Regions from separate parts of the Arthrobacter sp. TB 23 genome, predicted to be linked through region 1. Evidence: riboswitches for the same ligand, from Rfam matches in the RefSeq annotation. Region 1 holds a riboswitch; the other holds the start of a gene.
The links. Region 1 has a riboswitch for thiamine pyrophosphate ahead of thiC (phosphomethylpyrimidine synthase ThiC). Riboswitches for the same ligand answer to the same signal wherever they lie in the genome.
Positions count from the first base shown of each region.

Region 2: linked by a shared signal. The riboswitch ahead of B384_RS0103490 (ECF transporter S component) and the one ahead of thiC (phosphomethylpyrimidine synthase ThiC) in region 1 are both predicted to bind thiamine pyrophosphate.

Region 1 covers NZ_ALPM01000124.1:15,481-18,886, reverse strand. Annotated here, with positions in the region: gene thiC (phosphomethylpyrimidine synthase ThiC) at 44-1,765, opposite strand; TPP riboswitch at 1,768-1,877, opposite strand; gene thiD (bifunctional hydroxymethylpyrimidine kinase/phosphomethylpyrimidine kinase) at 2,405-3,304, shown strand.
Region 2 covers NZ_ALPM01000027.1:9,423-12,828, reverse strand. Annotated here, with positions in the region: gene B384_RS0103500 (energy-coupling factor transporter transmembrane component T family protein) at 1-66, opposite strand, end outside; gene B384_RS0103495 (ABC transporter ATP-binding protein) at 63-1,559, opposite strand; gene B384_RS0103490 (ECF transporter S component) at 1,565-2,182, opposite strand; TPP riboswitch at 2,251-2,368, opposite strand; gene B384_RS0103485 (DUF4235 domain-containing protein) at 2,506-2,766, shown strand; gene mnhG (monovalent cation/H(+) antiporter subunit G) at 2,774-3,169, opposite strand; gene B384_RS0103475 (monovalent cation/H+ antiporter complex subunit F) at 3,173-3,406, opposite strand, start outside.

The sequences.
Region 1 (3,406 bases):
GCCTGCGCAGGCAACGGTTGATCCCATGGCTACTTTGTGCTTTTTAGGTTTGGGGTAGAGCGGGTTCGGGAAGGTAAACCTTGCCGCCTGAGGCGCGGAATTCGGCGGACTTTCCTGCCATCCCGGCGATAGCTTCCTGCGCGGCGGCGCCCCCGAATTGGTCCCTGATGTCCTGGGAGATCCGCATGGAACAGAATTTCGGTCCGCACATCGAGCAGAAGTGTGCAGTTTTCGCCGGTTCGGCAGGAAGTGTTTCGTCGTGGAACTGCTCAGCCGTCTCGGGGTCCAGCGAAAGCGCGAACTGGTCACGCCACCGGAACTCGAAGCGTGCCTTTGAGAGGGCGTCGTCCCGCTGCCCAGCGCCCGGGTGTCCTTTGGCTAGATCGGCGGCATGCGCGGCAATCTTATAGGTGATCACTCCGGTCTTGACGTCGTCCCGATTGGGCAGGCCGAGGTGTTCCTTCGGCGTCACGTAACAGAGCATGGCGGTGCCGTACCGGGCGATTTCGGTCGCCCCAATTGCTGACGTGATGTGGTCGTAACCTGGCGCGATGTCGGTGACGAGCGGGCCGAGGGTGTAGAAGGGGGCCCCGTTGCACAATTCCTGCTGCCTTTCCACGTTCTCCCGGACCAGGTGGAAGGGGATGTGGCCAGGTCCCTCCACCATGACCTGGACGTCGTACGCCCAGGCCCGTTTCGTTAGCTCGGCAAGGGTGTCCAGTTCGGCGAACTGCGCGGCGTCATTGGCGTCCGCGATGGCCCCGGGTCGCAGCCCATCACCGAGTGAGAAGGCGACGTCGTACCGGGCGAAAATCTCACACAGTTCATCGAAGTGCGTGTACAGGAAGTTTTCTTGATGGTGAGCTAGGCACCACCCGGCCATGATCGATCCACCCCGGGAGACGATGCCCGTGACGCGCTCGGCGGTGAGGGGAACGTAGCGCAGCAGCACTCCGGCGTGGATGGTCATGTAGTCCACGCCCTGCTCGCACTGCTCAATAACAGTGTCGCGGAAGATTTCCCAGGTCAGGTCGTTGGCCTCGCCGTTGACTTTCTCCAGTGCTTGGTAGATGGGTACGGTGCCAATGGGCACCGGGGAGTTGCGGATGAGCCACTCACGGGTGGTGTGAATGTCATCTCCTGTTGAAAGGTCCATGACGGTGTCTGCGCCCCACTGGGTTGCCCACTGCATTTTGCTGACTTCTTCGGCGATGGAACTGGTGACCGCCGAATTGCCGATATTGGCGTTGATTTTCACGAGGAAGGCCTTGCCGATAATCATCGGCTCCGATTCGGGGTGATTGATGTTGTTGGGGATGATCGCGCGCCCGGCTGCGACTTCGGAGCGGACCAGTTCGATGTCGCAATTTTCGCGTAACGCGACAAACCGCATCTCCTCGGTGATGACCCCGTGACGCGCGTAGTGCATTTGCGTAACGATCTTCCTGTCGCGGGAGCGCAGCGGGATGGGCTGCATACCCTTCCATTCCTGGCTGGCACGCCCGCGGCGGACCGCCGACTTGCCGTCGTCGAACAGGTTCCGTTCGCGCCCCTGATACTGCTCGACGTCGTCCCGGCCGTCAATCCAGGGCTGCCTCAGCGGCGGCAGGCCCACCGCCGGATCACTGCCCGGACCGGCGGTGCGGTAGACGCGAAGTGGTTCGTTAGGACGGTTGCCCGGTGAGTTTTCGAGGGCGATTTCCGTGACCGGTACAGCCAGCCCATGCTCGGAATCGTGAACATACGAAATGGACTGTGAATTCATAGCACTCAAAGGTTCCTACTTCCTTCGCCGGCATTACCCGGACAGGTTCAACGGTCGCGGACTGCCTCAGCCCGATCTCAGCCCCTGCAACAGGGCACCCGTGTGGATAAAACGACCCTAACACCCCTACCCAGAAAAGTGGGACCTGCGGTCCGTCCCCAACACAATGAACAAACTCGAATAAATCGATTCGAACGGGCAACTTGTGGGAGCAGTGAGTGATAACGATGGCCGTAGATAATCCGAGCATCAAACGCATCCTTTCCTGGTATTACCCGGACAGGTTCCTGCGGCCAACAATGCTTTCATTCGCCCTGTTTGCCTAGTAGACGCCCAGGCTCCCGTTCTACCGGAAATGACCGTAGTCTCGCTGCTGCCTAGGCTTAACCCTTCGGAGACAGACACCCTGCAAAAGGGCTGTTCCCAACCGCATCCGTTGGGGACCCTGGCTCTGTTCTACGAACGTGATGCTGAAAGGCTAGGGTGGCAGTCAAGCACATCGCACTGCGTCGCTATCGGGGGTATCAGCCGCGTTGACGTACGTTCATTGCGTGATGCCGGTGCCGCCGGGGCGGCCGTTGTCTCAGCCGTCTGCGCAACCGACGATCCCCGGACCGCAGCCGAATCGCTTAAGGAGGAATGGTGTTACTAGAAGCTTCAACGCTGCACCGCATACCGCGGGTCCTCAGCATCGCCGGAACAGACCCGACCGGTGGTGCCGGGATCCAGGCTGACCTGAAAAGTATTGCAGCCATGGGCGGGTACGGAATGGCGGTCGTCACGTCCCTCGTGGCACAGAACACCCTCGGTGTCCGTTCCGTTCACACGCCGCCGGCGCATTTCCTGATTGAACAGCTCGAAGCGGTCAGCGATGACGTCACTATCGACGCCGTGAAAATCGGCATGCTGACAGATGCTGGAACCATCGCTGTCGTCCGGGACTGGCTCCGTCAAGTCCACCCGCCGCTGGTAGTGCTGGATCCCGTCATGGTAGCCAGCAGCGGGGACAGGCTCCTGGCCGCCTACGCCGAAACCGCGTTACGGGAGTTGGTGAGCCAAGCGGATCTGGTCACCCCTAATCTTCCCGAACTCGCGGTCCTGGTGGATGAACCAGTCGCCGAGGATTGGCCTGCAGCTATCGAACAGGGCAAGAAGCTGTCCACGGCATCGGGAACAATTGTGCTCGTCAAAGGCGGTCACCTGTCAACAGAATCCAGTCCCGACGCACTCGTCGATGTCACCGGCCGGATAGGTCGTGCCAGCGAAAGCGTCGTGGAATTCATCCACCCTCGGGTTGCGACCAAAAACACTCATGGAACCGGGTGTTCCCTGTCCTCCGCCGTCGCTACCGTCATGGCACGCACCGGTGATTGGGTCGGTGCCGTCCGCCAGGCGAAGAGCTGGTTGCAGGACGCACTCACCCACGCCGACGAATTAGAAGTAGGACACGGCAACGGGCCTATCAACCACTTCCACCAGCTATGGGCCGCGGCCGCGGCCCATAGCCTGCAGCACAACCAGGACAGCAGCACGCCTTAGGGAAGAGGGCGCGTCCTGTCGGTTTCGGGGCCGATAAGTCCGACGATGAATACGAGACTCCCGGCGAGAACTAGCAGTAGGTGATTCGGTGCCATCCAGAGG
Region 2 (3,406 bases), on a different contig from region 1:
GGATAGCGGGTTGGCCCGCGGCAGGAGCCGGCCCGTGAGGTGGGGGGTCAGAACGTCAACACTCACGGACGCACCTCCACGTCGGCTCTGCCGTCGGCGACCCGTAGCAGCCTGCTGCCCAGCGCGTCGGTGAACTCCTGGTCGTGGGTGACCGCCAGCAGGCTGCCACCGTCCTGGATCAGTTCGGCAAGCAGCGCGACGAGTTCGGCCCAGGTGTTGGCATCCTGCCCGAAGGTCGGTTCGTCCAGGACCAGGATGTCCGGGTCTGTTGCCAGCATGGTCGCCACCGAAAGCCGCCGCTTTTCACCGCCGGACAGGGTGAAGGGGTTTGCCTGCAGCAGGGAGGTCAGCCTCAACCGCTCGGCGATGGGATCCACCCGCCGCCGGACCGCCGCCTCGTCAGTACCCCCTAGCCGGCGCGGACCAAATTCCAGCTCGTCGATCACCCGGTTGGTGAGGAACTGGTGCTCGGGTTCCTGGAACACCGTCCCAATCCTGGTCACCAGTTGCGCTGATTTCCAGGCGTGCGGGCTACTCCCGGCTCCGCGGGAGAGGGCCGGTGCGGCCTCCAACTGGCCTCCCCGCGCCGGCAACAACCCGGCCAGGGTCAGCGCGAGCGTCGATTTTCCGCCACCGTTGGGGCCCACGATGCCCAGGGATGAGCCGGCGTTGAGGGCGACGTCGACGCCGTCGAGCACCGCCGGTCCCCGCTTGGCCCGCGCCACTGATAGTCCCCTGGCAGTAAGCAGCTCCTCCCCCGGTGAGGATAGCTGCGGGGGAACCGACGGTTGATGACCGGGGAGCCACACCCCCGCCGCCGCCAGCCGGGCCCGGGTCGACGCGTCGGTCAGCACCGTGCCCGGGGGGCCGTCGGCGAGGATCCCGCCGTCGGCCGCCAGCACCACCACCCGATCCACCACATCGGCCCACACCGCCACCCGATGCTCTACCACCACAAGGGTGGCGCCGGTGCGGTCCAGGACCCGCCCGACGGCGTCCCTTACCTCCAGCACACCGGCCGGGTCGAGATTGGCGGTCGGTTCGTCAAGCAGCAGGAGCCCGGGTTGCATCGCCAGCACCGCCGCCAACGCCAGGCGTTGCTTCTGGCCGCCGGACAACGCACTGGTGGACCGGTCCAACGGCACCTCAAGCCCCACGTCGTCGAGCGCCCGCCGAACCCGCTGCCAGATCTGATCGCGCGGTACGGCCTGGTTCTCGGCGCCGAAGGCCACCTCGTCACCGACCCTGGCCAGCACAATCTGAGAGTCCGGGTCCTGAAGCACCAGCCCCGCGCGACCGCGCACCTCACCGGGAGGCCGCCCGTCGAGGGTGAGGGAACCGTGCTGTTCGCCCTGCCCCTCATCGCCGAGGACACCAGCCAACCCGTGCAGCAGGGTTGACTTCCCGGACCCTGACGCACCGAGCAGCAGCACCCGTTCTCCGGGCGCTACTGTCAGGTCAACGTCCCGGACCGCCGGGGTTTTCCGGCCGGCGTGCCGCCAGCTCCAGCCTTGCGCGCTGATGCTGACGGCCGACGGCGTATTTCCGTGGTCAGCCATACCGGTTAGACGTCAGCCGTTCGTCCGGAGGCGAAAGCCGACAGCACCCCCGTCTTGGCCAGGGCACGGACCGCCAGCCACGACACCAGGCCAGCGATAATCACGCCCGAGATCGAGGCGAACACCACGTACATCAGTTGCCATTCGAAGGCCCAGAGGGCGTTGTACAGGATGTTTTCGCTGATCGAGAGGGCCAGGCCCGCGCCAAGCCCGGCGAGCAAAGCCACCCCGAGGTTCCACCTGCGGTACAGGAACAAGAGGAAGATGAGCTCGGCCCCGACGCCCTGAATGGCTCCGGAGAGCAACGTGGTCAACCCGAACTGGGTGCCCAGCAGCGCTGAAACCGCTGCAGCCAGCACTTCGCAGTAGATGGCTGCTCCGGGTTTCCTGATGATCAGACCGCCAAGTACCCCCGCGATCAGCCAGCCACCCGTGTAGAGACCGGCCAACGGCGGGAACGCTCCGGTCAAGGCAGCGATGCCCGTGTAGCCGGCCGACCAGGCGAAGAACACCACCCCGACGGCGACCGCCACCACCGAGGCAACGACAATGTCGACCACGCGCCATTGATATCGGGCGCGCAGCGTCGACGTGTTTTGAGTTGGTGCAGTTGATGAAGCCATGTGAATTTACCTCCTGAGGTACAGGAGGGGAGGGTATCCGGGCCCATGGCGAGTGCCACCGGCCGGGCACCCTGAGATACTCGACTCCCTTCGCCGGTACTAGCCGGATCAGGTTCGAGGGTCTGCGGTAGGCCGCACTCTCAGCGCCCGTCCATCTGGATGGACGGCGCTCCCCTGTCGTATGTTTAGCAATTTCAACTCTACACCTGAGAGGTTCGTACCCACCACGGCGGCTGGCGGCGGGCTCCCGGCTGTGCTGGTGCGTCTCACCTCAACAGGAAAACGCTAGGCTTGAGAAAAGAGCCACCATCGAAGGAGACACCATGAATCAGCTTATGAAACTGCTGGGCGTAGCACTGAGCCTTGGCGCCGGCATCGCCGGAGCCAAGGTCGTGGATTTCATCTGGCACAAGACCACCGGCAAAGCCTCACCGAAGGACGAGGACGGGCTCGAGAACAGCCTCCGTTCCGCTATCGCGTTCGCGCTGATCTCCGGTGCCGTGCGCGCCGTCCTGCAGGTCCTCACCAACCGCACCACGCAGCGGGCAGCCAACCGGTTCGCGAAGTCCCGCGACCTGACGTAGGTCCTATTTACGTCTCATCGGGGCGCTCGGTCGGATTCCGGCCGGGCGCCTTCTTGTTGGCGGCCTTCTCCACCACCTCGTCGAGTTCATCCATGCTGAGCAGGTCTCGTCGCAGGTGTTTGGTGCGGTATCCCGCCCGGCCCACCATGTGGGCTGAGACGGGGACGGTCAGGAGCATGAAAATCCAGCACACCAGCAGGACCGGGATCAACACCCAGCTGCGCATCTGTAAGCCCATGGCCAGGAGGAACAGCAGCAGTCCCAGCACCTGGGGTTTGGTTGCCGCGTGCATCCGGGTGAGGAGGTCAGGGAAACGGAGCAGGCCGACGCCGGCAGCAACCGACATCAGTGCCCCTCCGATCATGAGAACGGCTGTCACCACGTCAATGAGAGTGTCGCTCATGTCCTACTTCCTGTCCGTGACGAACCGTGCGACGGTCACGGATCCAATGAATCCGATCACCGAAATCCCGACCAGAAGCACAATGTTGTCCAGGTGCCGGTTCACTGCCATGTCCACGGCCAGCGCTCCACCAATGATGGCGAGCAGCACGTCGATCGCGAGCACCCGGTCCAGGATCGAGGGGCCTCGCGCAATCCGATACAAAGCGCACAGGGCGGCGAATCCGAGCAACAGTCC